3 regions of the Priestia sp. FSL W8-0524 genome follow, and region 3 is predicted to be linked to each of the others. Evidence: riboswitches for the same ligand, from Rfam matches in the RefSeq annotation. Region 3 holds a riboswitch; each other region holds the start of a gene.
The links. A riboswitch is a leader RNA that binds a small molecule or an ion and turns the genes downstream of it on or off. The one in region 3 is predicted to bind cobalamin.

Region 1 (11,006 bases), 4.3 Mb from region 3:
CTAAGTCATTAATTTTCATAAAAATGAGTTTAAATGTTTGATCTCCAAGGTCAATATCTTCTACTTGTTTGCAAATATCTGCAAGGTCATCTGATTCATACATAATATCTAATCGCTCTTTGATAAAAGGGCTTCTGCTTGGATCAAGTTTAACGGCGCTTCTTATGATAGGTTTCTCAGTTTCAATTTCAAAAAGAGAGCGTCTCTCTAATTGACATAGTGAGAGTTCCTCTTCGCTGCATGCGTATGTGTAGATATACTGAGGCAGCTGCGTATGGTTATTCAATATCGTATCATCCTTTATCGTATCTAATTATCCTTCTTCTCAAACAATAGCGAGAAAAGAAGAGAAAAGCAACGAATTTAAATATATTTGGCTGTGAATACTAAATTGAAGCGCTACATAGTCCACTTATTTGACAAAACATGCTAAAATAACTGATGATAACCTGCATGTGCTGCTGTTTATACAAAAGAACTGGATCAAGGTTTCTCAAAAATCATTTATACACTGCTGACATTTTGATGAATAGGAGAGGCTACGTGATGTCTAAAAGTGATCATGAAAAGCAACAGATGAGTCGGGCTGATATGAAAAAACAAGCTAAAACATCCTCGCAAAACCTTGTGATGAACGTACTCATTGCCATTGTATCTGCATGTATTTTAGCTCTTATTATAAATATTTTTGTACTAATGAAATGAGTCGTTATGCTGCTCATTTCTTTTTATTAGGTTCAGCTTTTATTGAAGAGTTTGAGGTCTCTTTCACTAGAGAGCACATTGTGAATAGCATATCTTTTTTTTACAAATGATAGTTGTGATATGATAAAGCAATAATACATTAGACAAAAAGCTGGAGGTTACTTAGTATGCCATTACTTAGATTTGATGTAATAGAAGGAAGAGACGAAAAAGAGTTAAAAGCATTACTAGATGCTACTCATCGAGCGATGCTAGAAGCCTTTGGCGTCCCAGAACGCGATCGTTATCAAATTGTACATCAGCATCCTGCTCATGAAATGATTATTGAAGATACAGGTCTTGGCTTTGAGAGAAGCAAGGATTTGGTTATTATAAGTGTGACGAGCAAACAGCGAACAGAAGAGCAAAAACAAGCTCTTTACAAATTAATTGTAAAAGAGCTGGGACAAAGCTGCGGAATTCAGCCAAGCGACATTATGATTTCAATTGTTGAAAACGGTAATGCTGACTGGAGCTTTGGTATGGGAGAAGCTCAATTCTTAACTGGGAAATTATAAAATGGTTTATTATCTAGAGAAGCCCTTATTTCTAAGGGCTTTTTCTCATTTTGTCTATAAAAATATTATTCTCTTAGTCACATCTTACTCAAAATTAAATACAGACATCTGTCAAATGAATGATACAATAAGCTTATATGCCGTTTTGAGTGGGAAAACCAAAAAAGAGTTCGGCGTACTAACTTCAGAACAACAATAATTTTACATAAAGATGTAAAGATTTAAAGGTTAAAAGAGAAATGTATAAAATCTGTAAAACAAAAGAACAGTTACGCGTTAAACATAGGAGTAAAAGGTTCTTCACGTGTTTTTTCGGATAATAAGAGAAAGTAATTTTGATCATTGAGGAGGAACTTAGAATGTTTGGATTTGATGCAGATGTATCGCCATTAGTGCGAATTAAAGTAATTGGAGTCGGCGGTGGAGGAAATAACACCGTTAACCGTATGATTGAACATGGTGTACAAGGGGTAGAATTTATCGCCGTTAATACGGATGCTCAGGCGCTTAATTTATCTAAAGCAGATGTGAAAATGCAGATTGGTGCGGCATTAACGCGAGGATTAGGTGCAGGAGCTAATCCAGAAGTAGGAAGAGAAGCTGCAGAAGAAAGCAGAGAGCAAATTCAAGAAGTACTGCAAGGCGCAGATATGGTATTCGTAACAGCTGGCATGGGGGGAGGCACTGGTACTGGAGCAGCTCCGGTTATTGCCCAAATTGCCCGTGAACTAAATGCTTTAACAATTGGAGTAGTTACTCGCCCTTTCAAGTTTGAAGGAAATAAACGTACCAAGCAAGCAGTAGGCGGTATTACTGCGATGAATGAATCGGTAGATACCCTTATTGTCATTCCAAACGACCGCTTGCTTGAAATCGTTGATAAAAAGACACCTATGCTTGAAGCATTCCGTGAAGCAGATAATGTTCTTCGCCAAGGTATTCAAGGTATTTCAGATTTAATCGCTGTTCCGGGGCTGATTAACCTTGACTTTGCTGATGTAAAAACAATTATGTCTAATCAAGGATTTGCGCTTATGGGTATCGGACGAGCTTCGGGATCAGATCGAGCAATTGAAGCAGCGAAAAAAGCGATTTCTAGTCCGCTGCTAGATGCATCGATTGATGGAGCAAGAGGCGTGCTGCTGAACATTACGAGCGGCAGCAGCCTGAGTCTTTACGAAGTACAGGAAGCAGCAGATATTGTCACGTCCGCTTCTGATCAGGACTTAAATATGATTTTTGGATCTGTGATTAATGAAGATTTAAAGGACGAAATGATGGTAACCGTCATTGCCACTGGATTTGATGATGAAGATATTTCACCATCAGCTTCCACTTCTAGAGTTTCAAGAGCACGCTACTAAATTAAATAACCAGCTTTTATGGTGGCAATTGTTTTTCAATTGCCTTAAAAGGGAATCCGGTGAAAATCCGGAGCGGTCCCGCCACTGTAACAAGGAGCCTTATGTCAAAAAGCCACTGTCTATTTAGAGACGGGAAGGCGGTATAAGGCAATGACTTGAAGCCAGGAGACCTGCCATAAATCGCAGCACGCAATAACCTACGAGGATAGGGAGGTGTTTTGGCAGAATCAAAAATACGATAAACAAGGGATACGTTTATCTGAATTTGTTGTGAAGGCAAGCACTTCTTTTTAGAAGTGCTTTTTTTTGTGTATTAAAATAGAAGGTGGAAAAATGAATGATAAATAATAAAAAACTTGTATCTATGATATTTCTCGTGTTACTTTGCCTCACTGCTTGCGCTCCTAATGAAGAGAGTGTAAGTATAAAAGAAAGAAAGAAAACGGATAAAAGTGTGACGTTTTTATTTAATTTTACATCTGCAACGCTTGATCCTCATACGGACGATAATTATACAGCAGTTCGTGGGGGAGTAGGGGAGACGCTTGTTAAAATCAACGACGATTTAAAAATAAAGCCTTGGCTTGCTGAAAAGTGGGAAACGAAAGATAACGGCCTTACATGGACATTTATGATAAGAAAGAACATCATGTTTCAAAACGGAAAAGCGCTGGATGCAAATGCCGTTAAGTCTTCTCTTCAAAGAACGATAGACCAAAGTTATGCGATGAAAAACGCTTTAAATATTAAAGAAATGAAAGCGAACAGTCATGCGCTGACAATTACATTAAAAGAAACAATGCCTAAATTTCCTTCTGAATTAGTGCATCCAAATACAGCTATTATAGATGTTGATGCTTCTAATATAGCTAAGAAGCCCATTGGTACGGGTCCATTTCGCGTCTTGTCTTTTGATCAAGGAAATCAAGTAAAATTAGAAAGATATGAAAATTATTGGGGTGGAAAAGTGAAATTGAAAAGTGCGATCTTTGGATTTAACGAAGATGCTAATGCGCGAGTTGCTGCTCTTCAATCTGGAACAGCCGATATTATTTATCGCCCGCCTTTAGAAAGCTTGGGCACTTTACAAACAGATCCGTCTTTTAAAGTAAGTGGAGTACCTAGTGTGCGCACCCATTTATTGCTTTACAATCAAACTAATGACGCATTAAAAGACGAAAATGTAAGAAAAGCTATCGATACCTTATTGAACCGAAAAGAAATTGTTAGCAGCATCATGAACAATCAAGCGGCAGCGGCTCGAGGTCCGTTTTTACCCCAATTTCCTTTTGCTGATAGTACTGCTAATGAGCAAAGAGGTATGACATCTGCTAAAAAATATTTAGAGAAAGCAGGCTATCAAATCAAAAATGACAAAGCAATTAAAAATGGAAAGCCACTATCGCTCTCTCTTGTCACATACAGTTCTTTGCCAGAACTGCCTTTAATTGCTCAGCTTATACAGTCTAATGCCAAAGAGTTAGGAATTACTATTAAGATTCACCTAGTTGAAGATAGCGATGAATATGTAATGGCAAAAGATGATTGGGATTTAGCATTGTACAGCCTTATCACAGCACCTAGAGGAGATGCCAGCTATTATTTAAGTACGAACTATTTGCCCGGCGGTGGTTTAAATGCCAGCCGGATTAATGATGATACGCTAACAAAAATGATAGAACAGTTAAATTCAACAGTAGATGACGCAAAACGAGATCAGTTAGCCAAACAAGCAACCGCTTTGATTAATAGAAAAATGCTGACGTCATCAATTGTACATCCAAACATTGTTGTTGCTTATAATCAAAAAGTGAAAAACTGGACAACAAATCCAAGCGAGTATTATATGCTGACTCAGCATTTAGACGTAACGCCGTAGTTAACAGTGCAGCATAAGCAGAGAAAAGAAAAAGTATACAATGATCGTTAAAAGGATGTGACAGTAAACGTGCAAGAAGTACAAATGTATCAAATTAAAGAAGTAAAAGAAAAGGATGCTGAAGTGATTCAGTTTGTCATGAATATGCGGAATGAGCTATTTCCTATGCTGGAAAAAAATCAGCTTCCTGTGGATTTGCTTCATTTTAATGAACATTACGTTCAAGCGAAAGACGCTGCTTTTTTTGCAGCTGTTACGGAAAATCAACAAGTAATTGGAACCATTGGTTTATACGCTTACGATGGACGGTTTCATGCATTAAAAGAGCGATATGAACATAGAACTGCAGCTGAGATTGTAAAATGCTATGTCGATCCAGCGTACCGGCGTCTAGGCATTGGACAGCAGCTGTTAAAAGCAGTTGAACAATTTGCCCAAAGTCATTTTTATGACACGCTGTATCTGCATACTCATCCTTTCTTACCTGGCGCTATTCCTTTTTGGGCTTCACAAGGCTTTATCAAAAGGCTAGCTGAACAGGACGAACCATGGAATACGCTGCACATGGACAGAAAAATACAACGAGTCGTAACGTAACGAGATCATACAGTAATTACCATGGAATCTGTATATGGGCTCATGCTATAATGAACGTAACTTACATTTATAGCCTGTAGGGCAAGTCCTTACAGAAAAGAACCACGTTTCGAATTGGCTGAAACGTGGTTTTTTTCTATAAAAAACAAGTAACAAAATATTTTTAAAAATATATATGAAATCGCTTTCAAAATAATGAAATATATTATATAATTACTAGTGTTGTGTTGTACTTTGTTAGTGTTAAATCAATATCCTACATGTGTGAGCCGATTGCCTTATGGTAGTCGGCTTCCTTTTTTTATAGTAGAAGTCAAAAGGGAAACAGCGTTCGTTAAAATGGCTGTAATTGTCATGATAATAGTTGTCCCAAAGGCCCACTTGAAAAGAAAGAAAAGTAGCAATCATTCCAAACCCTAACAAAGAAAGCATTATCCATCACCTCTTAAAAATTTAGAAAATTCTATTAATTTATGTTATAGCATTAGAATTAATGTTAAAGTTTAGTATTTTTAAATAAGGTAACTTCAAACTAAAACTAAAAACTAAAAAAGCCGCCTTGTAGGCGACTGGTTTAAGCTAGGTCAGCTGTTATGGACTGCTTTTGAAGGTGATCAGACAGCAGGCTGTAGGCGATAATCTTCTTTTTGTATTGTTTCACGACGTCGACATGATCATGATAGCTGTATACGCATAGTCGAACATCGTTTTTCCCTTTTTTCGTATCGATAACAAGTGGAGTTTCACTGTCTTCTAGGTGTTTATAATAGTCCTTATTTCCTTCATGGACATAATATTGTTTTAAAAATGTTGCTTTATTAAAATAATCAATCACTTGCATTTTGTCTTTGCCTTCTAAATGTTTCCCATCAACTGTGACAGTAGCGTTTTGATCATCAAGTGTTGGGTGTAACTGAAATTTAGTCATAAGCCATTTGACCACTGGAGTTGGAAGACACGTTATTAATATTTTGAGTGCACTTACAAGAATGATGGAAAGTAATACAATCCATGTCATAGTTAATCATCTCCGCTTAAATTAAATAAGATTACATACTTATTTTACCACAGAGAACATGATTGCTTTTTGTACATTATGTGAACCTTCTTTAGTGAAAAGATGTATATGAAATGCGTTTATTTATGCACATTTAGGGAAATATAAAATTATAACAAATACTACATATAAAAAAGGAGAAAAAATTATGTTGTGGACGATTATTGGACTTTTATTTATTTTTTGGTTATTAGGATTAGTTTTTCATATTGGCGGCGGCATCATTCACATTCTTCTTGTCATTGCAGTGATTGTGCTGATCGTAAAACTTGTGAAACGAATTTAGATATAAAAAGCCTTTCCTTAGGGAAAGGCTTTTTATGTGGAGAGATTATAAAAATGAGCTGTATTTCGATATAAAAAATCATATGTCTCCGTTACAGAAACCCTTTTGAGACGTGCTATTTCCTGAACGGACTGATGCATCATTGATGGAACCGTTGTCTGGTTTTGAAAAGGTCCTTCAAATGGCCACGGACCATCTGTTTCGACCATCAAGTAGTCAAGAGGGTAATCTGTGGCAAGCGCTTGGATTTTAGGTTTATATACAATATCAGGTGTAACGGAAATATAGTAGCCGTTGTTTTTCATTCGTTCAACGGTTTTTTTAGCTCCTTTGAACCAGTGGAAGTGAGCTTTAGGCACAGAATGTTTTTCTAGTAAGTCGCACACGATCTCAGCATCTTCATATACAGCGTGAAGAATTAACGGTTTCCCCCATTTTTTTGAATGAATAATAAAAGCTTCAAGCAGCTCCAAATAGGGCTCTAGAGAAAGAGTATAGGTCTGACTTAAGTAATAAGGTAGGCCAACCTCCCCAACAGCGATCATTTCTTCATTGTTTTGATCAATCCAAGCAAACAGCTCCGCTAATTCATTTGAAGAAGGCAGCATTTGTTCAGGGTGAAATCCGTAGGCAGGTTTCACGCAGGAATATAACTTGCTGATTTTTTGATTAAGTTGGCAAGAGTGTAATGTAGAAGATACAGAAATAAGCGCTTGTAACGAAGGATCCTGCTCAACTATGTCTTTCCAGCTTTTCTGTTCATATTGATCTAGATGAATATGCGAGTCAATAATGCGTTTCATAAATAATGCTCCTCTCAGCCTATTTTGTTTAAAAATAATACGTAAGAGAGTGTATGATGCTGTTAAGCCTCCACTTCATTTCTTATTTGTTTTCTGTTCCCCCATTTAGTAATAGATGAGAACGTATAAACAATAAGAGCTAACCAAATAAAACTAAAAGCAATAACATGAGCTTTTGTTAGCGATTCATGGTATAGAATGACTCCTGCTAGCAAAGACAAGGTTGGTGAAATATATTGAAGAATACCAAGCATTGATAATGATACTTTTTTAGCACTTTTTGTGAATAATAGGAGTGGTAAAGCTGTAACTACTCCACTGCCCATTAATAAAAGACTTGTTGAAAAAGAATCAAAAAACTGCAAGTGTGATTGAAACGTAAGGTAGCCTATGTATGCTAATGCAATAGGGGAGATGACCATCGTTTCAAGAGTTAATCCAATCGTTGAATCAGCTTTAATCTTTTTCTTTGCCAAACCATATAATCCGAAGGTAACAGCTAAGCTAAGCGAAATCCAAGGAACCACACCATAATGAAGACTAAGCGTTAAGACGCCGATTCCTGCTAGTATAAATGCAAAAATTTGAGCCCCGCTTAATCTCTCTTTTAAGAAAATAACACCTAATAAAACACTTGTTAGGGGATTAATATATTGTCCAAGGCTCGCTTCTACTATTTTTCCATTAATGACAGCCCACATAAAAATGCCCCAATTTGCACTAATAAGTACAGACGCAGTAAAAAGGGACCAGAATAAGGATGGTTTTTTCACTATTTCTTTTATAAACGTAATGTATGTACGCCATTTCTTTGTCATTAATAAAAGAATAAGCATAAAAATAAAAGACCAAAAAACGCGCTGAGCTAAAATCTCACCTGGTGCTACGTGGTGAACCAGCTTCCAATAAATTGGCGTGAGCCCCCACATAAGATAAGAAAGGACCGCATATATCACACCATCTCTGTCGTGATTTAAGTTCATGTGAAACCTTCTTTCTAACATAAGATAAAATCAGTAATAAAAGTCATAGATTAACATAAAAAAGCAGCATAAACGATTATATCACAGAGAAAAACGATTCTTCACATGTTGAATGGCTCAAAAAAGCGCTATGCGCCAGGTCATTGCTTTTCTATGTCTAAAATAAAATCAAATTGCGTGTTTCTAACAAGGTAAGTGCTTACACAAGTGCGTATGATAAGCGTTCCTTCAGCTTATATTCAAGTGGTTATGAAAAACAGTTGATTTCCCCATTATAAACTGTCAAGCTTAGGGAAGAAGAAAATCTTAGAGGAAAGAATATATAGGTGACGAATATGATCGAAATAAAAATGTCTACGATAAGCGACGGAGAATTTAACAGAGGTGTATTTGCTAAGCAAGATATTAAAAAAGGAACGCTTATTCACGAAGCTCCTGTTATCGCTTATCCTAATAAAGAGCATGATTTTATTGAGAAAACAACACTAGCGGATTATGCTTTTGAATATGGAGTGAATCATACGGCTATTCTTTTGGGATACGGTATGCTGTTTAATCACTCGTATACACCCAATGCTACGTATGAAATTAATTTTGACAATCATACCTTTGATTTTTATGCATATACGGATATCCAAGCAGGAGAAGAAATTCTCATCAACTATAATGGAGATGAAGATGATCAAGAGCTCCTTTGGTTTGATCGTGAAGATGAAGAAGAACAAAAGTAAAAAGGTAAGCCCATCGAAAATCGATGGGCTTTTTATTATGCTTTTTTATCTGGATACATAGTAGAGTTCAAACGGATGAATTGGTAAATATGCGTAATAATAACTTTTAAAACGGCATATCCAGGAACGGCTAAAATAATACCGATGATTCCGAATAAGTTTCCGGCGGTTAGAATGACAAAAATGACCGTAATCGGGTGAATATCCAGGCTTCTTCCCATAATTTGCGGAGAGATTACTTTGCCTTCAAGCAATTGAACAACTGCCCAGACAATGGCCAGTTTTACAAGCATGAAAGGAGACGTAATAAACGCAATAATAATGGCTGGAATAATGGCGATAATAGGACCAAGGTAAGGGACAACATTGGTTACCATGGCGATAATCGCTAGAAGTAATGCATAATCTAACCCAATAATCAGATAGCCAATGAAAAGCAGTACACCTATACAAATCGCAACAAAAATTTGCCCGCGAATATATGCGCTTAATGCGTGGTTCATGTCGGCTAAAATGAATTTAGCTTCAGAACGAGAGCGGTTTGGAAGCAGTTTTACAATGTAATTAGGTAAGTTTTTCCCATCTTTTAATAAGTAGAAAAGAATAAAGGGTAAAACGGCAACCGATAATATAATTTCTGTAATGGTGCCGACAAAGTTCACAATACCGCTTGAAAATCCAGAAACATATTTACTCAAGTGTTTTGATGCATCTTTTGAAATCTTATCTAGGTCCGTGTTAGCCGACTGAAGGCCTTGTTCGACATATCGGTTATTCGAAAGGTTCGTCACCGCATGCTGAACGTCATGCGTCAGCTCTGGGATATTATCAATAAGACGGTCAACTTGATTTTTTAGAGGCGGAATAACCGATGAAATAATAATGGCTAATGCGCCGATAATCACTATGTATAAAACAAGAATGGAAATAATTCGTTTTACACCTTTTCGTTCTAAAAAGTCAACAAGCGGATTAAATAAATAAAAGCAAATTCCTGCTAAGATAATCGGCAGTGCGATTGTTTTAATAAAAATAGAGATAGGAATTAAAATAAATCCGATTTTTGATAACGAAAAAATAGTCATGCTGAGAATAAAAATAATAATTGTATATACAACAAATTTATTATTTAAGATTTTTTCTCGGAAAAAAGTTCCTTTCTGAGGTCTAGGTTCCAAGCTGTTCAACTCCTTTAAAAAGTAAATGTATAGTTATCATACCCTGATTTAGACTAATTTAAGAGGGTTTTTTACAAAGAAGTGTGCATACTAGTAGAAAATCTTCTAGAAAGAAGGGGTGAAATCATTGAAAGAAGACAAACAGCCCTCGTATCGTGATTTCTCTACAGTAGAAAAAAGCCACGAGTATATAACCGCTGAAGAATTTCCAGACGGTCCCTTCGGCTCTCCGGTTAATCAAAAACTGGGGAAATCTACTTCATGGGAAGAAGGGCAGCGAACGTATAGCGCATTTAATTATGAAAACAAAAACCTTCATGAAAAAGCTCAAAGGTTATTCCCAGGGGCGCACCCTGTACATGATAACCCAAAGGAACATGAACAAAATCCAAGCTAATGTTTTTATTTTTAATAGGAAATGAAGAGCGCTTCTTTCTTGCTTGCATTGATATATGTATAGAATAATGTCTGCCAACTGCGATATCAAAAAGTCTTTGATATGTTTAGTATATGTCGATTTATCTTTTTGTTAAATCATGTTGACAACAAGCGGTTTAGCCTGTAATATAAAACGTAACTTATCAATGTTTCTACAGGATTCGACAAAATTTGATTTACTTAAACTTGTGATCTCAACTTCTATTTACAGCTATTAGAGCGCTGTAAGTAGAAGTTTTATTTATGTTATCGATCAAAAAGAAAAAAGCAGGTCTGCTCAAGCAGGCCTGCTTTTTTTATTATTGAACAGCGTCAAATTTATTTACTTTCCACTGAGAATTAGATTTATAGAATGTGACAGTTCGTTTTACACTGCCGCCATCTACAGTTGGAACTGTGAATTCATAAGAGCGAACTGTTGCTGTTTG
Region 2 (11,006 bases), 1.8 Mb from region 3:
AAAAGAAAAAGATAATAATTTTCGCTTGACAGAACAAAATAATCATTGTAAAGTAAGTTACATAAAGTAATTAAATTTCAATTAATATTTTTTGGTTTAATATCTCGAATTAGAGATATAAGAATTCATTATATCTTGTTTATCTCCTTTTATCAGGGGGAAGGGTATAAACATGCAATTTAAGCTTAAAAAAACAAACAATTAGGAGTGTGGAAAATGGGTTTTTTAGATAAATTATTTGATAAATCAAGTGATCAACAACAGGTTGGAAAAGATTTTTATGAAGCAATTAAAAACCGACGTTCTATTTATGCAATTGATAAAAATGTAAAAATGTCAGAAGAAAAAATTGAAGAAATTATTAACTTTGCGGTGAAACATACTCCTTCAGCATTTAATTCCCAAAGCGCACGCGTAGTCGTTTTATTTGGCGAACAGCATGATAAAGTGTGGAATATTACGAGAGAAACGCTTCGTAAAATTGTTCCAGCTGAAAATTTTTCAGATACGGATCAAAAAATGAACTTATTCGGAAGCGGCTATGGAACAGTTCTTTTCTTTGAAGATCAAGAAGTAGTTGAAGGGCTGCAAAAGCAGTTCGCATCTTACAGCGAAAATTTCCCGGTTTGGTCTAACCAATCATCAGGCATGCTGCAGCATGTGATCTGGACAGCTCTTGAGCTCGAAGGCCTAGGAGCAACTTTACAGCATTACAATCCATTGATTGACGATGAAGTAAAAGCAGCTTGGAATATTCCAAGTTCATGGAAGCTGATTGCTCAAATGCCATTTGGTAATCCCGTGTCACCAGCGGGAGAAAAAGAATTTCAACCACTAAGTGAACGTGTAAAAGTATTTAAATAAGCAAAAAAAAAGAGGCACGGGCAACATTATTTTAATTAAAGCAAAATCCGAACGATGAATCGTTCGGATTTTTTTATTGGTATGGCAAGCCTAGGTGTTGCGTATGTAGCTGCTTCTAGCGGTTGATTTTATTATATCTCAGACCCTTTTTTACGGTAAATAGTTTGAATATTCTTTTATGTTTAACCTAAGAAAAATGCGGTTAAATAGGAGGAGTAGTCCTCAAATCTTCTGTGGAATTTATGCGCTATACATAAGCAATTCAACGATGTTTTACAAAAAAATAAAGTTTTTAACTTGGTTTTTTAGAGAATATTTGTTAACATATCCACTTGTGAGGTCTTAGTAAGAGGAGGATGATGTAAAGAATCCCATATCGGACGCAAGGGCGTAGATATGTGGAGTGGAAATTTTAAAGGAGGATATTATGTCTGATCAAGGAAATCAAGGAAAGTTTAAAAAATCAATATCGTTACTTGACCTAACGTTAATTGGGATGGGAGCTATTTTTGGTTCCGCCTGGTTATTTGCGGTTAGTAACGTAGCGTCAAAGGCTGGTCCAGCCGGAAGTTTTTCGTGGCTGATTGGCGGAGTCATTATTTTACTTATCGGTTTAGTGTATGCTGAACTTGGAGCAGCGCTGCCGCGTACCGGTGGAATTATCCGTTATCCGGTTTACTCACATGGTCATTTAGTGGGTTACTTAATTTCATTCATTACCATTATTGCTTACACAAGTTTGATTGCCATCGAGGTAACGGCTGTACGTCAGTATGTTGCGTTTTGGCTTCCTGGTCTAACTAAACATGGTTCTGAATCGCCTACTACAATCGGCTGGTTATTTCAGTTCGCGTTATTAACGCTATTTTTTATCATTAACTACGTAAGTGTAAAAGCATTTGCTAAGTCAAATGTTATTATATCTGTGTTCAAATATGCGGTTCCTCTTACAATTATCGTCGTGTTAGCTTATCACTTTAAATCAGCTAACTTTACAACTGGCGATTTTACTCCGTTTGGTTTTAATGGTATTCAAGCAGCCATTTCAACAGGTGGCGTTATGTTTGCTTACCTAGGACTTCACCCTATTGTTTCTGTAGCCAGTGAAGTTAAAAACCCGCAGCGTAATATTCCAATCGCGCTCATTATCTGTATTGTACTTTCAGCGATTATTTACACAGCACTGCAAGTATTGTTCATTGGTAACATTCCGGCTGATATGCTATCAGGAGGATGGGGAACAATTCAAGAGCAATTCTCTTTACCATTTAAAGATATTGCACTTATTTTAGGCCTTGGCTGGTTAGTAACGCTTGTTATTTTTGATGCTATTTTATCACCAGGCGGTAACGGGAACATCTTCATGAATACAACTTCTCGTTTAGTTTATGCTTGGTCTCGTAATGGAACACTATTTAAACGTTTCTCAAAAGTAGATAAGAAAACAGGAATTCCACGTGCGTCACTATGGCTATCGTTTGGAATGTCCGTATTCTGGACACTGCCATTTCCTTCTTGGGAAGCGCTAGTAAACGTATGTTCAGTAGCACTTATTCTGTCTTATGCGATTGCGCCAATTTCAGCTGCTGCATTCAGAGTAAATGCAAAAGACCTTAAAAAGCCTTTCAAATTAAAAGGCATGAGCGTTATTGCTCCTGTGTCATTTATCTTCTGTTCATACATCGTATATTGGTCAGGATGGACGACAATTTCTTGGCTTCTAGGATCACAGCTTCTAATGGTTGTTATCTACGTAGCATTTAAGAAATACGTACCAACTGACGTTGTAAAATTTGCACAGCAGCTTAAATCTGCTTGGTGGCTAGTTGCTTATTATATTATTATGCTTGTTATCTCTTACCTAGGCTCATTTGGTGGAGGACAAGGTGTGCTAAGCAACCCGCTTGACTTAATTTTAATTGCTCTTGTTTCAATCGGTATTTTCTACTGGGCGAAATACACGGGTTTACCAAAAGCAGTTATCGATACGGATGATTAATAAAAAACACGGCATGAATTCATGCCGTGTTTTTCGTTTGTATAGGGGTGTACTCTATTTATTTATCAAACAGCCACGTTTTTAAGATAGCAGCATACTCACGAAAGTAGGCTTGAAGTTTAATTGAATTTGGTGTCTTTGCACCTAAAGGATAAACGTCAAAACCTTGACGCTTGGCAATAATAGAGGCGCGAAATAAATGAAAATCACTGCTAACAAGCACGACTTTTTTGTGTTGAATATCAACTTTCTTTTTAGTGAAAGTGAAATTCTCAAAAGTAGAAGTTGACTGATCCTCTTTTATCATTCGATTCTTTTTAATTCCTTCTTTTCGTAGAAAACGATAGGCTGCTTCTGCTTCAGAAATTTCTTCATCGGATCCTTTTCCACCCGTTACGATAACTTTTGTTTGTTTATGAGTCTTTAAATAAGATAAAGCCGTTTTTGCTCGTTCTTTTAAACTAGGAGACATTTGATCTCCGTCTACTTTGGAACCTAAAATGAGCACATAATCTGCTTTTTGCGGAACAGGCTGATGAGCGGTTTGATACATACAAAAAGACATGATTGCTATGTAAAGAACAAGCAAACTAATAAAGATATAAATGATTTTTTTCTTCAACTACGAGCACCTTCCTAGCTATTTCATAAGATGTTTGGAAAATAATTGTTATTATAGCATACGAGACTCAAATAAGTATAAACACAGTAATATATAATAATAGAAGAAAATCGTTATTGTGAATGGTTATAAAATTCGTTACAATAAAGAATAAATGATTTTAAAAGTGCCTCTAAGGAGGATAATAGGGAAATCGGTGTAAATCCGGTGCAGCCCCCGCTACTGTAAATGTGGATGAACCTGCAAAGACCCACTAGTCAAACTAGGAAGGATGCAGAAGTAAAATGAAGCATAAGCCAGGAGACCTGCTTTTAAAAACCCCTTATTTTTCGGTGGGAGAAATAAGTCAAGACAATGTGTTAATGAGCGCATGACCAAACCTTGACTTTTACAGTTAAGGTTTTTTTATGTGATAGGGAGTGGAAAAAGTGAAAAAAGGAAAACCTCTTATGATTCAAGGAACGCACTCAGACGCTGGAAAAAGCATGATTGCTACAGCGTTTTGCCGTATTTTTAAAGAAGACGGCTATCAAACTGCACCGTTTAAATCGCAAAATATGGCGCTTAATTCATACATTACAATGGATGGAAAAGAAATTGGAAGAGCGCAAGGAATTCAAGCTGAAGCGGCTGGAGTAGAAGCAACAACCAATATGAATCCTATTTTAATTAAACCAACTCGTGATCATGAATCTCAAATTGTCGTTCATGGAAAACCGCTTCGTAATATGTTTGCTTTTCAGTATCGGCAAGAATTTTTTAATGAAGGTTTGAACGTTATCACGGAGTCTTATAAAGAGCTTGCCAATCATTATGATCGAATTGTGATTGAAGGTGCTGGAAGTCCTGCTGAAGTGAATTTGAACGATCGGGAACTGGTAAATATGCGCGTAGCAAAGATAGCCCAAGCCCCTGTTGTGTTAGTAGGAGACATTGATAAAGGAGGGGTTTTTGCGAGTCTGGTGGGTACTCTTCAATTGCTTCCAGATGAACATAAACCTAGAGTAATTGGAGTGTTAATCAATAAATTCCGAGGGGACTTAGAGCTTTTAAAACCGGGGTTGAAGTGGTTTGAAGAATACACGGGAGTTCCGGTACTAGGAGTGATTCCTTATATGCACGACGTGGAAATTGACGCTGAAGATTCGCTATCACTCAGAAATTACTCAACGCTTGTAAATCCGTTAAAAGAAATCGATATTGCGGTTATCTCGTATCCTCGCATCTCAAATTTTACAGACATTGATCCTCTAAGCTTAGAAGAAGACTGTCATGTGAGACTTGTAACCAAGCCATCACAACTAGGTACGCCTGATTTAATTGTTTTACCAGGAAGCAAAAATACGATTGAAGATGCGCAGTTTTTACAAGAAAGCGGCCTGGCTCTAGCCATTAATCAAGTCTTGAACGCAACAAACGCTCACGTTATTGGCATCTGCGGGGGATATCAAATGTTAGGCGAGACAATTACGGACCCCGATGCAGTAGAGTCCCGGATTGAATCTATTAAAGGGCTGGGTTTGCTTCCAGTGGAAACCGTTATGACAACCAGCAAAAAAACAGAAAGAGTTTCTGGATATGTTCAGTTAGAGAGTGAGAAGGTTTCGATTGAAGGCTATGAAATTCATATGGGAAAGACGGTTTCTAAAAGCATGACGGAAGCCTTTGCGGTGGTAGATGATCAAAAAGAAGGAACGGTTAAAGACAACATCATTGGCACGTATGTTCATGATGTGTTTCATAACGATGCTTTGCGCAGAGCTTTGCTTAATCAAATTCGTAAACTTAAAAAATTGCCGCCTATTACGGATACATTCAACAGTCGCCTGCAAAAAGAGGAGTCTTTTTCAAAAGCAGCAGCATATGTGAGAGAAGCTGTAGATATGGAAAAGCTGTATCATTTAATAGACAACTATAAAAGCCCGGAGCAAACACAAAAAGTGTAGCTTGTAGAGGTTTTCGCTTGTTTTTTCACCGAGAACTTTAGTACGCTATTCTACGTTGCCTAGTTCAACAGTCTAGCACTCGTAACAAATAAAAGATGATTGTTTCCAATACTATGTAGGATGGAAACATGGTTTATGGACAGGAAAATGAATGGTTAATGTAATGTAAAACATCACGCCTCGTTTCCTAGAGGAGCTGAAAGTATTGATTTTTAAACGTATTTTTTTAAACAAAGCATCTATTTTATACATAGTCAGTTTATTTATTGTATGTACTTCGGTGATTATGGGAGTATTTATTGGTACAGTTTCGTTAACCGTAGGAGATACAATCAAAATTATTATTGGCCACCTTACCGGACTATCCTTATATCACGGTCCGGAAAACATGGATTTAATCATTTGGCAAATTCGTTTTCCAAGAGTACTGGTGGCATTTTTAGTAGGAGCTTCGCTTTCAATAGCAGGAGCTGCCTTTCAAGGGCTATTAAGAAACTCTCTTGCGGATCCTTACACGATCGGAGTTTCCTCAGGTGCAACCCTTGGCTCTGTCATGGCAATTTATTTTCACTGGAGTATTTTTGGCTTGTCTATCTTCACGCTGCCTGTAGTCGGCATCGTATCTGGTTTTATTACTCTTCTTTTAGTTTTTGGTATTACGAAACTCGCAAGCGGCAATTTGGCCAATGAAACCATCATCTTAGCGGGGATTATTTTATCATCCTTTATGAGCGCGCTTATTTCATTAATTGTAGCTCTTTCTCCTGAAGAAGATGTAAGGCAGGTTTTATATTGGCTAATGGGAAGCGTATCAATGAGAGGATGGTCGCATATTCAAATTTTGGGGCCGTTCTTTTTAGTCGGTACGATTATGCTGCTGTTACATGTGAAGGAGCTGAACGGCTTAGCATTTGGCGATCAATCCGCTCAGTTTATGGGGATAGACGTAAAGAAGAAAAAAAGAATGATTTTAATAGGTGCATCCGTATTAACCGGGGCTGCGGTATCAGTATCTGGGGCAATTGGATTTGTTGGCTTAGTTATTCCCCACGTAGTGCGTCTCGTAGCGGGAGCTAATCATAAGCATGTACTGCCGCTTTCTATTTTAATCGGAGGAAGTTATTTGGTTTTAGCCGATTTAATAGCAAGAACGATATTAGAACCTCGTGAACTGCCGATTGGAGTCGTAACCGCCTTAATTGGTTCGCCAATTTTTACGCTGCTGCTTGTAAAAGAACGTATGCGGAAAAGAGGAATATCATGATTGAACTATATAATGTGACGGGAGGATACGATAAACAGAAACCGACCGTTCGTGACATCACGTTCACCGTAGACAAAGGTTCTTTTGTTGCTTTACTAGGACCAAATGGAAGCGGAAAAACAACGCTTATTCGCTTAATTATGAATGTATTAACCACTCAATCAGGAGAAGTGAAGGTAGAAGGGAAGTCAGTGAAGGCTTATTCACCAAAACAACTGGCGCAAAAAGTTGCAGTCATGACGCAAGAAAATCAAATTGGATTAGAATTTACGGTTCAAGAAATTGTTTCACTTGGACGTTATCCTTATCAGGCAAAAGGTTTGTTTAGCACTGTATCAGCACAGGATGAAGAAGTGGTAGAAAGCGTGATGAAATTAACAAACGTCTGGCACTATCGAAATCATACCTTTCAATCGCTGAGCGGTGGAGAAAAACAGCGGGTGTTACTTGCTAAAGCACTGGCGCAAGAACCTGACTACTTACTTCTTGATGAACCAACGAATCACTTAGATGTAAAACATACGATGGAACTGCTTCAGCTGTTAAAAACGTTACAGCAGGAAATGAGCTTGACGGTTCTGGCCATTTTGCATGATCTCAACATTGCCTCGCTGTTTGCAGATAATGCCGTATTATTGAAAGATGGAAGAGTAGAAGAAACGGGGATGGATGCCATTTTTCAGGATGCAGCTACGTTAAAAAGAGTATATGGCGTTGATTTGCATGTATTTCACCATCCCGCTGTGAACAAGCGGCAAATTGCTTTTGTGCCGCCGTATCAATATCCAGAGACGGACTTCCATGAGTTGTATCAGTTGCAAAAGGAACCGGGCAAGCTATGTTTATCCTTTGCTCGTCCTTTGAGAACTCTTTCACTGGGTTCCAATGAAACAGGTCTAGACTGGTGTCAAGAAATTGTTCAACAGCAAAGCAGTTCTAACACGGCGTGGAAATCTGCGTCTTTATCTAGTCATGAAGTTCGCTTAAAAGACGATAAAGGTTACTCGTGGCTGACTGTACTGACACATGGACAAAAAGAGAATGAAATGAATATTGTTCTACTAACAAATACACCGCTTTCGGACGCGAACCTACTTCATGCTGCGATGAAGGTAATTGAATACCGGGCTTTCTTAGGAAAAACAGGCCGTATTGTTGTAGCATCATCTCATCATAAAGAAGAAAATCAAGAAGAAATTTCAGCGTTCTTAATGGAACGCCTACAGAAAGAATTACAACTATTTATGGAAACAAAAATGACCGACAATTGCTTTAAATAAGCAGTAGCGGTCATTTTTTATTCTTCGGAGTGATCAGGCTTTTCTGTTTCACCTCCTGAACTCATCGTTGTCTCAGTTGTATGTTCATCAATCTTTTTTTCTTTTAGCTTAACAGAGAATAAGTCTTTGACTTCTTCATCCACTTGATCAGAGTCAGCGCTGTAAGTTGTACCAATGTTTAAGTGGCCGGTCAAATCTTTAATTCCTAGCTGGCCAAAATTATTACTAAGGTCAATTTTGTCTAACAATACTTTTTCCACCATAATTTTTTCAACAACAATGGACTGCTTTGGCTGAGTTACTTCATCAATCTTTTTGTCAAGAGTTTTCACCATCTCATATAAAGCTGTATTGGACGATTCTTCCTTTAACGCAGAGAGCTGATTTTGAATGTCTTCGAAATTAGGAGCTGACTGCATAGCCGAAAGTAAATGAGCTGTTTGCTCGTGCAGTTGAGACAATGATTGAATAAGATGAGCTGATTCATGTAATTGCTGATGAAGCTCTTCTATTTTAGGAATCGCGTCGGTTAAACGCGTCACTTGATCAATAATTCCCTGCAGGTTCAGCGCTGAATCTGACGAATGAACAGATTTTGTGAATTCAACTTCATCAGATGTCTTAGGCTCCGTTTGGCTCGGCAACTTCTTTGGCTGCTGAGGGGGTTTCTTTAGATTAGACTGTTTTTTAGTTTTCATCTTTTCGGGTAATTCTTTCCGCTTTTGATTAGAGCTTTGGTCTATGGGACTTACTTTTTTTTTGGTTGGAAGGGAAGACGGATTTATTTTGCGGACTGTTTCAATTTTAGGCGATTGTTTAAACCACTTAGAAAACATGAAATTCCCTGCCTTTCATGCTACGTATAGTTCTGCACAATAAATTACAAATCAAATTTCACGTGCAATAGACCATCTTTAAATGATGCGTGACACGGCGCTTCCCCTACAGCAGGTGGAAGGATGATTGATCGTTGAAACGTTCCTTCACGTCTTTCTTTGTGAAGAACATTTGCATCCTTCATCGTTAAAAGAGATGAACCGGATATGTGTAAAGTATTTTCATGCATGGTCAATTCGACGTCTGTTCGTTTAGCACCGGGTATTTCAATCACAACTAACAGTTGATTTGCCCATTCGTATACATCAATTAAAGGATAATCTCGATACTCATTTACAATTTGAGGAGAAGCATCTGCTTCCGTATCATTCTTTTCTTCAGGATCATCGTCAAAAATCTTTTCCCAAAATTTTGTATGGTTTTCTTCTTGTAACGTTTCTGCCCACTTTTTAAACTTTCCATGATTCATATTTGTCACCTTCTTTAAAAAAATAAAACAAGGCCTTTTGCCGCTTCCTATTTTATATGTATGCATGAAAACAGAAAAAAACGTCCACTTTAATCTAAATCGTGGACGTCTATTTGAGACATAGGAATATTAACATGTTTAGGCATCCGGATTTCCAACACCCCGGAACGATATACGGCGCGTGTACCTTTTTTGCGAACCGAACAAGGAAGCTGAATTTCTTCTTTGAAGGATTCTTCTCCATCTATTCCTTCAATCGTACACACGTATGGAGTATGATAGACTTTAATGCTTGATACAATATCGCGGTTAGGAATTTTTAACTGAACAATGCATTCGTCTAATGTATTAATGACGTTTGAATCAAATCTTCTTAGCTGTTGTCCATGACCTTCATTTCCCACATCCTGCTGTTCTTTCATCATGTCTTGGGCCTGCTTAAAGAATTCATTTCCTTGCATAAAATCCGGAAAAGAATGGGACATCGTAGAAGAAATCATTTGCTGAATATATTTATTCATGTCTTTAGATGCCATTCCTTTTGGGATATTTTCCATCATTCCTTTAAACGGAGACTTTCCAAATGGAAACATATTTACACACCTCCTTGTAATGTGCCAAGTAAAACGACAAAATCGTTAAATCTAAATTTGATTTCCAATTGGAGCTGAAGGGTTTGCAATTTGATCTTGATCGCTTACGTCAGGATCTAACACGCCCGTATTCATTTGAGAGCAAGTAGGAGAGAAGTTACCTAAAGAGAAATTTGCGCCGTTAAACTTTGAGTTCGCCGTGTGACTGTTTTGAATGGTGGAACCGAAATCAATATTTGCGTTTTGTGTGACACCGTTTGTTACGATATTAAAAACGTTAATTTGAAGAGGCATAAAGAGACTCCTTACTGTTTTTATTCATTCTACTCCAACGGCCTATTGCGTTCAGAGAGAATGTATTCACCGTTTGTCGTCATGCTGTTGACAAGCATTGCCCTATATCACTGCTGATAACCATTGACATGATCAACGTTTGCAATATCTGTTTGGTCATTTGTATCAGGATCGATATAAATGTTTCGCATTTTCGAGGAAGCAGGTGAGACATCGCCATAAGAAGAGTTCGTACCAGTGGATTTTGAATGAGCCGTGTGACTGTTATGGAGTGCTTCGCCAATGTTGACAGAACCGTTGCTTGAGATACTGTTGATCTTTAAATTATAAATGTTAATAACACTTGGCATAGGCTCTCACCCTTTTCTATGGTTGATTAATGTATCCTATGATGATAAGTGCCTAAACGTTCACAATTCCTCATAACTAAAATCGCCTTTTCCGATTGAAGGAAAAAGCGATTGAGAGAGGATTACTTAATGATATGATGGGCTTATGAAATGGGTGCAATACGACAATTCTTTTTTTCTAAAATGTAAGAGATGCTTTGTTGGACAGTGGAAAATGTTCGCCAATTAAACTGAGAATCTACAAGCGACAGAGCCATTTTTGAAGAAAGACCAACAATAAGGCAAGTGGTACCAATCAAACGCAAAGCATCGTGGAGCGTGTTAATATAATAACCGTGTTCTTCATCTAATGAATGAAGGGAAGATAAATCAATAAGCAAATAGCGCGCCTGTTCTTTTACAACTGCCTCCAATACCGTTTCAGTTAGCTTCTTTCCACGTTCTATATCCATCTTACCGGTAATGGGCACAGCTAAAACCTCGTCCCA
Region 3 (11,006 bases):
TAAAATGCTTCGTGCGCGAAAACATAATCCAAGAGAATATAAATTTCATCATAAAGCATTGATGATGGGATTAGTAATCGGCGGGATTTTTTCTTTTGTAACAGCTTTGAATGGACATGAATCGATGCAAAAAGTATACGAATATCAACCCGAAAAACTTGCAGCAGCTGAAGGTCTATTTGAAACGCAAGATCATGCGCCATTAGCTTTAGGCGGATTTACAGATGAAAAAGAACAGCGAGTCAAGTATGGCATTGAGTTTCCATGGATGCTCAGCTTCTTGTCGGGTAATAGCTTTAATACAGTGATTACTGGACTCAATGACTTCCCTAGAGATTATTGGCCGCCGCTTTTTGTGCATACCTTGTTTAACGGTATGGTCATTATCGGATCGATTTTAATTTTAGTGGCGCTAGTGGGCGTTGTTTGGTACAAGTTTTTAAAGAAGAAAAGCTTCCCTAAAGTTTTCATGTGGGCATTTGTCGCAACGGGCCCTCTCGCGATCATGGGCATTGAATTCGGATGGATTTTCGCATGTACAGGCAGACAACCCTGGGTCATTTACCGCATCATGCGTACATCAGAAGCCGTTACTACTTCTGCTAATTTGCATATTTTATTTTTCTTGTTTTTGCTTGTTTATATCGTACTCGTGGCCGCAGTCGCCCTTGTACTGGTGTTTTATTTTAGACGAAATCCGCTTTCTAAAGAGCTTGCTGCGCAAGCAGATTAAAAAGGATGTGAGAATATGGGTGATTCATTACTAGCAATTACTGTAATATGGGGCTTCATTTTTATCTATGCTGTAATGGGAACGATGGACTTTGGAGCTGGTTTTTGGTCGATGGTCTATATTAACCGTACGAAAACAAATGCTACAGATGTAGCAAACAGATATCTATCGCCTACTTGGGAAGTAACCAATGTATTTATCGTTGCGATTGTTGTTGCGCTGTTTAGCTTTTTTCCGCGAGCTACATTTACGCTTGGAACAGTGCTACTAGTACCGGGGAGTATCATTTTACTTCTCTTATCTATTCGAAGCGGATTTTTAGTGTTTTCACACTATGCTGGCAGCTTCAAATATCGGAGAGCGTTGGTTTATGTATCTGGTATATCTGGCGTATTAATTCCTGCTTTTTTAATCGCCGTACTGCCCGTAAGTCAAGGTGGATTTATTGATGTAATTGACGGAACGCAGCGATTAAATTTAGCAAGAGTGTTTTCAAGTCCGCACGTCTATTCATTTATTGGTTTTGCCATTACCTCTTCCCTGTTTCTGTCGTCTCTTTTATTAGCAGATTACTCGAAGTCATCTGACGAAATGGAAGCTTATGCGGTCTATCGGCGCGATGCGCTCATTACAGGACCTCTTTCACTGCTAATGGCTATCTTTATTATGATTACAATGCAATCAGAAGCCAGCTGGTTATATGATAAAATGATGCAGTTTAAGCCTCTTCTTTACGGGTCTGTAGGTCTATTTGTAGTAGCTGGTATTGCTCTGCTGCTGCCTTCTCAAAAAGGAAAAGGAATGCCTCGTTTAGCCGTGGTATCAATCGTCCTTCAATATTTCTTAGCAAGTTACGTATACGGACGAAGTCATTTACCGTATGTCGTGTATCCAAACGTAACGATTGAGAATGGATTTACACATCCCGATGCGTTCCATTCGTTATTTATTGTGTATATTGTTGGCTTTGCGATTTTATTTCCTGGATTCTTTTATTTCTGGCGTCTATTTATGAAAGATAATAAAGAATACAGCAAAAAGAAGCCATATTAAAAACCCGGTCAGCACTTGACCGGGTTTTCTTATGAAGCAGCAGATTTTGCCACTACTTCAGCAAAGTCTTTAGCAAATACCTTACATTTTTCTACATCTTCTCCAAAGGGAGAAAGCTCGATTTTCAAACCAGGAACAGCTATATTTCCGTTGCGTCCCTTTATTTTTTCTTCAATTAAATCAACTGCTCCGCAAAAAACATCATATGATGAATCACCTGAACCAAATACAGCCATCTGCTTTTGACTGAGATCTATATCATCCATTTCATCATAAAGATCTAAAAAATCATCTGGCAGCTCTCCATCTCCCCACGTATAAGCTCCAAAGATAATAGATTCTGCCAATACAAGGTCCGAAGCATCAATGTCATATACTTCTGTTCGTTTCACATGCAATCCATGCTTGACTAATTCTTCTTCAATCAAATCGGCTATTGCTTCTGTGTTGCCTGACATACTCGCATAAGCTAGTAAGATTTCCTTCATTTAAATGACTCTCCTTTACACCAGTAGTGTGGGCCGCACATCCCCTTCTTCATCACATTCTTGCTTAAGAGGACAGTTTTCACACTCACTGGATGCATAGTTCTTTTGAAAATGTTTTGGTTCCATTAACACACTTTTGACAATATGTAGTTGAAGTATGGCTTTTTCATAATCGCCTGTTGCAATATAATAAGTTGTTGTTTCTCCGGTTAATAATGAATAAAAACGAATTTGTTCAGGAACCTTTTTAAAAGCTTGTTTCGAAAAAACGATAATAAAGTCTTTCATTGCGTTCTTCACTTCTTCATGGTCATCTAGAATGAATTTTGTTACCGTATAAGACTTCTCTGTCCATGCAGCAAAATCAATGGTCAGAGAAAGGTTGCTTTGAATTTCTTCTACATAAACGCTGTATTTCTCAAACACAAAAAGTGGTAGCTCCACATGTGTTTTCTCGCCTAAAAACCTCAGTAAATAATCACTTACTTTAGCTAACACATCGTAATAGTGAATGGGTGATGAAAACATATTTGGCTTTAGACGCCAATATTTTTCAATAAGCTGTAAAACATAGAGGTTTGAGCGATACTCAACTGGCTTGCTATAGTATGTTTTAATGATTTGATGGACGGTTACTTGAACATGCTGTTTCCAATCTATAGATGTCTTTTTCAAAAGAAGCTGCTGCTGATAAAATTTGTACGGACATCGAATAAATTGTTCGATGTGGTTATTGGAGAGTGTCTTTATATGCACTTTCATCGGTTCCATCTATGTCTCACCGCCCTAATTGAAATTCATTCTCAATAATGATCAAAAATTAAATCATGAAATTTGCTCAATCACTTTACGAATAGCACTCCATGAATGTTTGACGAAATAAATTGGTTTTTGCTGTTTTTTTGCTTTCTCTTTAATGACTTTTGCCATATTGTGATTAATAAAATCCGTAATAACTAATACAAACCCAATATGTTCGGGAATTTCTCGCTTCACCATATTGCTTTTACGGCCATCTAAATGAATTACTTCATTAAACCCTTCTCCCGCTAGACGATCTGTAATATGCTTTAACCTGTCTCCTCCTACAACCATGACTGATGACATGTTTGTTCCCTCCCAATTAATTATTCATTTAATGATTTGACAACAACCTGTATTCTTTACTATATATACAGTTTAATTGAGAATGATTCTCTTTGTCAATGTTTAATTGATAAAAATTCTCAATTAAAATGAAAGTCTACCACCTTTCTTATAAGTTAGTTGAATTTTGACCATACTATAGCTATCACATACAAAGGAGGGTTAACGTTGGAACAAAACATTCTTTGTGAAGTAAACAACTGTCACTTTTGGAAAAATGGAAATCACTGCAGTGCAGAAGAAATTTACGTAGTAAGTCATAGCGGAAAACATGCAGCAAGCAGCTATGAAACAGACTGTAAAACGTTCAAGCCAACTGAAGCGTAACCCGCAAAAGGACAGCCTCTGGGTTGTCTTTTTTCTCTCTTCAAGATTATAAAAAAGGAGACTAGTATGAAGACTGAACAACTGATTCATTTTTTTAAAGAAGAAGCCATAAAAGCAAATGAACAAACCTTTCCAATCTATGTACAATCATTTACTCATTTATGGACATACAAATGGGGAACACTTGAAAACATTCCAGAAGAAATTGATGACTTAATTACCACACGTGCGTTAGAACTTGGACTTATTCACTTAAAAAAAGCTGACTAATCAATAAGGAAATTAGTCAGCTTTTGTGTTTATAGATCATCAAATCCATTTGCATCTGATGCTTTTGTATATTGTCGTGATTTCTGTTCAAAGAAATCGGTTTTCCCTAAATCTACCTCTTGATAAGCAATAATCCAACGAAGAGGATTTTCAATCGGTGCTTCTGGGAAAGCAGCTCGACCGAAGCCTAACTGATTACAGCGTTTATTCGCCATATATTCAATGTACTGCTGCAGTTCTTTCATCGTAATGCCGTCGAATTTTTCTCCAATAACAGATTCCGCCCATTCAATTTCAAGACGAGCTGCCTCTTGGAACGTTTCAACTACAAACGTTTCTAGCTCCTCCGTACGATAAGCTGGATTTTCATTTAGTACTTCCTTGAAAATCTTTTCAAATAACCCAACGTGAAGCTGTTCATCACGATTGATATAATTAATCATCGTAGATGTCGCCACCATCTTTTGATTTCTCGCAAGATTATAGAAGAACGCAAATCCGCTATAGAAGAAAAGTCCTTCTAAAATAACATCATATACCATAGACTTCAAAAAGTTTTCAACCGTTGCTTCTTCGCTAAATGCTTTATATCCGTTTGTAATAAAGTCATTTCGTGCGCGAAGCTTTTCGTCTGTACGCCAGTATTCAAATACTTCATCTTGTTTTCCTTTTGGTACAAGACTTGATAAAACATATGAATACGAATGATTATGAACCACTTCTTGCTGCGCTAAAATAATCATTAGAGCGTTAATCGAAGAATCGGTTACATAGTCAGCTACTTTGCTAGCATAATCTGATTGAATACTGTCCAGTAGCGCCAGCAGGCCAATAATTTTTAGAAAGCTCTCTTGTTCGTCAGCGGTTAACTGAGGGAACTGTTTAATATCTTGACCCATATTAATTTCAAACGGCGTCCAGAAATTAGCTAGCATACGCTTGTATTTAGGGAACGCCCATGAAAATCGGACGTCATCCCAGTTTAGAATATTGGAGCTCTTGCCGTTGATGATTCCTGTCGAACGGTTCGGAGCTGTTTCGTTCATTAATTCTCGTTTTAACATGCTTGTCATCAATTATTCACTCCTTTTAACTATGACAGCTTTCACATTCTTCAATGACTTCACTTGATGTTGAACGTACGTAATAGGTCGTTTTTAATTTTTCTTTCCATGCCGTCATATGAAGATCCAGCAGCTCTTTTGCTCGGATATCATTTTGTACATATAAATTGAATGAAATAGATTGATCAATATGACGCTGGCGCTTGGCGTTTTGCTTAATGCTCCAGTGCTGATCAATTAAATAAACGGACTTATAATACCAGTTTGTTGCTGGCGATAAATCTGGTGCCGTCACTGGGATTTTATAGTTTTTCTTTTCCTCTGAATAAAACTTACGGAAAATCGGATCAATACTTGCCGTAGAACCCGCGATAATAGATGTTGATGAATTAGGTGCTACAGCCATTAAGTATCCATTTCTTATCCCATTGCTTTGAACTTCGCTACGCAGTTCACTCCACGCTTCGCTCGTGTATTCACGTGTTTCAAAATAAGCGCCTGACTCAAAATCTGAGCCTTTAAATAATGGATATGCGCCTTTTTCTTTAGCTAAGTTCATGCTTGCCTGCACGGTTAAGTAAGAAATTTGTTCATACAATTCATCGCAATATGCTACCGCTTCATCTGTCTCCCATGCTATTTTCTTTAAGGCAAGCAAATGGTTCCAGCCAAATGTGCCAAGCCCTACTGCGCGGTACTTTTGATTCGTTAGCTTTGCTTGAAGTACCGGCAAATCATTTAACTCAATAACATTATCAAGCATGCGTACTTGAATTGGAATTAAACGTTCAAGTACATCTTCAGTTACGGCTCTCGCTAAGTTAATAGAAGAAAGATTACATACAACAAAATCGCCCGGATTCTTTGTAATAATAATTTTTCCGTCTTCCGTAATTTCCTCTGTTACGACCGTTGTACTTTGGTTTTGCGTGATTTCTGTACATAAGTTACTGCAGTAAATCATGCCCGCGTGTCGGTTTTGATTAGCTCGGTTAACCGTATCACGATAGAACATATAAGGAGTTCCGGTTTCAAGCTGCGAAAGCATAATGCGCTTGAAGATCTCAATAGCAGGCACTGTTTCTCTTGAAAGCTGTTCATTGTTTACACACTCAGCGTAACGAGTGCGGAACGAACCGCTGCCTTCTTCTTCATCATAAAAATCTTCTAACGAGTAGCCCATCAGCGTACGAACTTCGTGAGGATCGAATAAGTGCCAGTCTTCACGTGCTTCTACTTTTTCCATAAACAAATCTGGCAAACATACGCCAGTGAATAAATCATGCGTGCGCTGGCGTTCATCACCATTGTTCAAACGCGCGTCTAAGAATGAAAAAATGTCTTTATGCCAAACGTCTAAATATACGGCAATAGCTCCTTGTCGTTGACCTAGCTGATCGACACTTACAGCCGTATTATTTAGCTGTTTCATCCATGGAATTGTTCCTGATGATACGCCTTTAAAACCTTTTATATCACTTCCTCGGCTTCTAATATGACCGAGGTAGACACCAATTCCGCCTCCATTTTTACTAAGCGTGGCCAAATCTGTATTGCTATCATAAATACCGCGTAAGCTGTCATCAATCGTATCAATAAAGCAGCTAGATAGCTGTCCGTAGCTCTTTCCTGCGTTTGAGAGTGTTGGTGTGGCAACCGTCATATATAGACTAGAAAGCGCCCAGTACGCTTCTTTTACTAATGCTGTTCGATTTTCTTTCTTTTCTTGAGACATCAGCGTCATAGCAATGATAAGAAAACGTTCTTGCGGTAATTCGTATACACGCTTATCATGTGATGTCGCTAAATAGCGATCTGCTAATGTCAGCAATCCAATGTATGTAAATAAACGATCGCGTTCAGGAATAATGACTGAAGCAATTTCATTAATTTCTTCTTCTGTATATGTTTTTAATAGCTGTTTATTATAAATGCCGATTTTTGTTAGTTCTTGAATAAGCTGATAAAACGAACCGTACTTCTCTTTTTTATCATAACCTCGGTTGTCCGCTGCTTTTCGATATAGTTCGTTTAAGTAGACGTCTGCCGCCACGTACGTCCAATCTGGTTCTTCCATTGAAATACGCTCTAGAGCTGCCAAAATTAGTACGTTTGCAACCTTTTCGTCCGTCATATTTTCCTTTACTGTAACAGTTTGAATAACCTTTTCCTCATACAAAGAAAAATCAAGCTGCGTAAATTCTTTTTTTAAACGTTCAATATATGCAGTTAATTCATGTAGAATTGTAGGCTTTAATGTATTCACCATAAATATGGCTCCTCTCTTCACTTCAAAATAAAAAATCGCTCACCGTACCTCGGTGAGCGAATAGAACGAAGATAGAAGAAGACACTAAGTCTTTTCTCAATCCTCGCTCTACCCTCTCACCTCCCGAAGAAGATAAAACGACATAAAAAAGGCAGGTCTCCTGACTTATGCTTCTTTTTACTTTAAGGCCTTCCCATGATGTTTACTCACAGTGGATCTCCTTATTTCATCAGCATTCACAGTTGCGGGGACAGCTTTGGATTTTCACCAAATTCCCTTTTAAGTCTTTTTATCAGACACCTTTTTCACTGGAAAACACAAAATATAGTATTTTATTATTGTTTAACAAACAACATATTGTGTTATGTTATAAACACATTATATAGGACAACTTAGAAAACTATCAACCTATTTTCAAAAATAATTTTGTTTTTTACGATAAAATCCTTCGACTTTTTTCATCAAACTACTCCATCATAACATGTTTTGACACGCTTGATGGAACAATGTGCTCTTTTTAAAAAATTTGTCCTATTTTTCTACTAAACATTGCCAACATCAATAAAAAAACCGTTTTTCATAAAAAACGGTTTTTAATTATTTGTATTCTTTTTCAAATGCTGTGATTGTTTTGATAAACTTTTTATCAATATCGTATCCGATCCCCGGTTTTTCCTTCACCTTTATTACTCCGGCTTCTACCTCTACTTCGGGCTTAATAATATCTTTTTCCCAATAGCGAGACGACGCAGAAATGTCACCTGGTATCGTGAAAGAAGGCAGTGTGGCAAGGGCGATGTTATGAGCTCGTGAAATCCCGGCTTCTAACATTCCGCCAACCCAAAGCCTTACACCGTGTAGGGCGCATAAATCATGAATTTTTTTTGCTACAGACATTCCGCCAACTCGACCGATTTTCACATTGATAATCTTGCAGCTTTTTTGTTCGATTGCATGACGTGCATCTTCATAGCTCACAATACTTTCATCTAAGCAAATCGGCGTCTTCATTTGCTTTTGTAATAATCGATGATCAAGGATATCATCCGAACTTAACGGCTGTTCGATCATCATTAAATTCAATTCATCTAGTTTTTTCAATGAATCACTATCGCTTAACGTATAGGCTGAATTGGCATCAGCCATAAGAGGAATGCTTGGAAATTCATCTCGAATTTGTTTCAGTAGCTCATAGTCAGCGCCTGGCTTAATTTTCACTTTAAAGCGCTTATAACCATCTTTCATATAAGTCTTTATTTGTTCTTTCATGATGGAAATATCATTTAAGCCAACTACCACTCCAGCTTCTACAGCAGGCCTTATTCCGCCAATTACTTCAGCTAAGGGCTTATTTTGGCGCTTTGCATACAAATCCCATACAGCACAGTCCAAAGCTGCTTTAGCCATGTTGTTCCGCTTTAGAGGTTTGAATAACTTTTGAACATCCTCTGGTTTTTGAAGCTGCTGGTGAAGAAGCGAAGGAATTAAAAAATCGTCTAACATATGAAAACATGTCTGAATCGTTTCTTCCGTATACCAAGGAGATGAAAAAGCAACGACTTCTCCCCATCCTGTAAATCCTTTTTCATCTTCTACTTCAAGCAAAATCAATTCTCGATCCTGGACCGTACCATAGCTTGTTGAAAAAGGAGAAAGAAGCTTCATGTCAATTTTATAAAGATGTACTTTTTTGATAATCATCGATTAAATTCCTTTCTGTATGAACGATGATAGCTTCCGGCGTATGATTTTATTAGAGGCCGTTCGCGGCAGCTCCTCTACTCGAACGAAATACTTTGGAAGTTTGTACTTTGCTAAAAATTGTTGAATGTGTAAAGATAACTCTTCATCTGAAACGTCTTCGTTTATAACAATGCATGCTGCAGGAACTTGTCCCCATTTTCCATCGGCTACTCCCGTTACACCGGCCTCTTTAACAGCGGGATGCTTCAACAAAACATTTTCAATTTCAGCTGGATATACATTTTCTCCACCTGAAATAATAAGGTCCGAACGTCTGTCTAATACATATAGAAAACCTTCTTCATCCACTTTCCCGATATCTCCTGTATAGAACCAGCCTTGTTGAAGGGCTTTTTTAGTAGCTTCAGGTTTATTTAAATATCCTTTTGTAACATTTGGACCTTTAACAATGATTTCTCCTGCTTCACGTGTTTCATTTCCATTCTCATCTACAATTTTCATTGCACACGGAAATAATGGTTTACCTGCTGATCCCAGTTTTCGCAAACTATCTTCAGGTGAAAGCGTAACGAACTGTGAAGATGTTTCTGTCATTCCATACGTTTGATAAACAGGAATTTCTTTATTCACACAAGCCTCTAAAATAGTAAGCGGTGCGGGTCCTCCTCCTAAAAGCATACAGCGAAATGTATTTGGGTATTTACGTTCAGCTAATTCATCCAGCATATTCGATAGCATGGAAGTGACAACCGAAATAATTGTTACTCCTTTGTTTTCAATGGCTTCATTCACCGCTCTTGCTTCAAATCGTTCTTCTAAAATGATTTTCATTCCGTAAAAGACGCTCCGCATTAAAATGGATAATCCGCTAATATGAAACAAAGGAACCGCTATAAGCCAGCAGTCTTTTTCATTTAATCCTAAATTAAGCGCTGAACCAATGGAACTCCACCAGTGATTTCCATATGTCTGCAGCACTCCTTTTGGATTACCTGTTGTTCCAGACGTATACATAATGGTGAACGTCTCCTCGAGATTCCACGTTTTCTGAAAATACGTTTCTGTTTCTGGAGAACTTTTTAAAGAAGATAAAGGAAGCTGAGTAATGGAACTTTGGAACTCTCTCGTTAAAAATGCTTCATCCGTAATAAGCAACGACACGTTTGCATCTGTTAGCTGATAATTGATTTCTTCATTTGTCAAACGCGTATTGACGAGCAGCACCCGAGCGCCAATATAAGAAACCGCATGTAAAATCTCAATAAACTCCACGCTGTTTTTCATGCATAAAGCAATGGTATCACCTTGCTTTACACCGTTAAACGAAAGCTGCTGCGCTACTTTTTGAACACGCTTATGAAGCTCTTGAAAAGTAAGCGACGTTTGCAGTGTTTCTACCGCCACTCGGTTTGGCGTCAAATATGCTCTTTGCATAAGCCCATTAGGAATCGTTTGGCCACTCATAAATTTCTCTCCTTTTTATACTAATTAACTAAATCAAATTGAAAAAACAGCCTGATGATAATCACCAAGCTGTTTCAGCTGTTTAAGGGAAACGTGGGAACTGTTGGAAGTCTGGATTGCGTTTTTCCTTAAATGCATCGCGACCTTCTTTTGCCTCGTCCGTTGTGTAATAAAGAAGCGTTGCGTCACCCGCAAATTGCTGGATACCAGCTAAGCCGTCCGTATCAGCATTAAATGCTGCTTTTAAGAAACGAAGAGCGGTTGGACTTTTTTCTAACATCTCTTCACACCATTGAATTGTTTCAGCTTCAAGCTGCTCTAATGGAACGACCGTGTTTACTAATCCCATGTCTAGTGCTTCTTGAGCGTTGTACTGACGGCATAAGAACCAGATCTCACGTGCTTTCTTATGGCCTACGATGCGAGCTAAGTAACCAGAGCCATATCCTGCATCGAAGCTTCCAACTTTAGGACCTGTTTGTCCAAAG

Region 1: linked by a shared signal. The riboswitch ahead of nikA (nickel ABC transporter substrate-binding protein) and the one ahead of NST66_RS23700 (ribonucleoside-diphosphate reductase subunit alpha) in region 3 are both predicted to bind cobalamin.
Region 2: linked by a shared signal. The riboswitch ahead of NST66_RS14065 (cobyric acid synthase) and the one ahead of NST66_RS23700 (ribonucleoside-diphosphate reductase subunit alpha) in region 3 are both predicted to bind cobalamin.

The regions. Positions count from the first base shown of each region.
Region 1 covers NZ_JBBOUG010000001.1:211,226-222,231, forward strand. Annotated here, with positions in the region: gene NST66_RS01075 (TRM11 family SAM-dependent methyltransferase) at 1-286, opposite strand, end outside; gene NST66_RS01080 (hypothetical protein) at 547-705, shown strand; gene NST66_RS01085 (tautomerase family protein) at 873-1,262, shown strand; gene ftsZ (cell division protein FtsZ) at 1,622-2,626, shown strand; cobalamin riboswitch at 2,629-2,819, shown strand; gene nikA (nickel ABC transporter substrate-binding protein) at 2,964-4,505, shown strand; gene NST66_RS01100 (GNAT family N-acetyltransferase) at 4,575-5,102, shown strand; gene NST66_RS01105 (YfmQ family protein) at 5,677-6,120, opposite strand; gene NST66_RS01110 (lmo0937 family membrane protein) at 6,308-6,445, shown strand; gene NST66_RS01115 (TatD family hydrolase) at 6,478-7,248, opposite strand; gene rarD (EamA family transporter RarD) at 7,311-8,231, opposite strand; gene NST66_RS01125 (SET domain-containing protein) at 8,567-8,962, shown strand; gene NST66_RS01130 (AI-2E family transporter) at 8,998-10,140, opposite strand; gene NST66_RS01135 (hypothetical protein) at 10,268-10,537, shown strand; gene NST66_RS01140 (IseA DL-endopeptidase inhibitor family protein) at 10,878-11,006, opposite strand, start outside.
Region 2 covers NZ_JBBOUG010000001.1:2,754,011-2,765,016, reverse strand. Annotated here, with positions in the region: gene NST66_RS14080 (nitroreductase family protein) at 217-864, shown strand; gene NST66_RS14075 (APC family permease) at 1,292-2,863, shown strand; gene NST66_RS14070 (YdcF family protein) at 2,922-3,485, opposite strand; cobalamin riboswitch at 3,633-3,812, shown strand; gene NST66_RS14065 (cobyric acid synthase) at 3,905-5,431, shown strand; gene NST66_RS14060 (iron chelate uptake ABC transporter family permease subunit) at 5,637-6,695, shown strand; gene NST66_RS14055 (ABC transporter ATP-binding protein) at 6,692-7,975, shown strand; gene NST66_RS14050 (hypothetical protein) at 7,993-8,811, opposite strand; gene NST66_RS14045 (Hsp20/alpha crystallin family protein) at 8,856-9,281, opposite strand; gene NST66_RS14040 (Hsp20/alpha crystallin family protein) at 9,371-9,874, opposite strand; gene NST66_RS14035 (spore germination protein) at 9,926-10,168, opposite strand; gene NST66_RS14030 (spore germination protein) at 10,276-10,518, opposite strand; gene NST66_RS14025 (STAS domain-containing protein) at 10,662-11,006, opposite strand, start outside.
Region 3 covers NZ_JBBOUG010000001.1:4,533,146-4,544,151, forward strand. Annotated here, with positions in the region: gene NST66_RS23660 (cytochrome ubiquinol oxidase subunit I) at 1-733, shown strand, start outside; gene NST66_RS23665 (cytochrome d ubiquinol oxidase subunit II) at 749-1,786, shown strand; gene NST66_RS23670 (flavodoxin) at 1,816-2,274, opposite strand; gene NST66_RS23675 (hypothetical protein) at 2,290-3,045, opposite strand; gene NST66_RS23680 (DUF2325 domain-containing protein) at 3,100-3,381, opposite strand; gene NST66_RS23685 (DUF1540 domain-containing protein) at 3,589-3,747, shown strand; gene NST66_RS23690 (hypothetical protein) at 3,814-4,017, shown strand; gene NST66_RS23695 (ribonucleotide-diphosphate reductase subunit beta) at 4,047-5,090, opposite strand; gene NST66_RS23700 (ribonucleoside-diphosphate reductase subunit alpha) at 5,107-7,350, opposite strand; cobalamin riboswitch at 7,484-7,669, opposite strand; gene menC (o-succinylbenzoate synthase) at 7,948-9,051, opposite strand; gene NST66_RS23710 (o-succinylbenzoate--CoA ligase) at 9,055-10,518, opposite strand; gene menB (1,4-dihydroxy-2-naphthoyl-CoA synthase) at 10,601-11,006, opposite strand, start outside.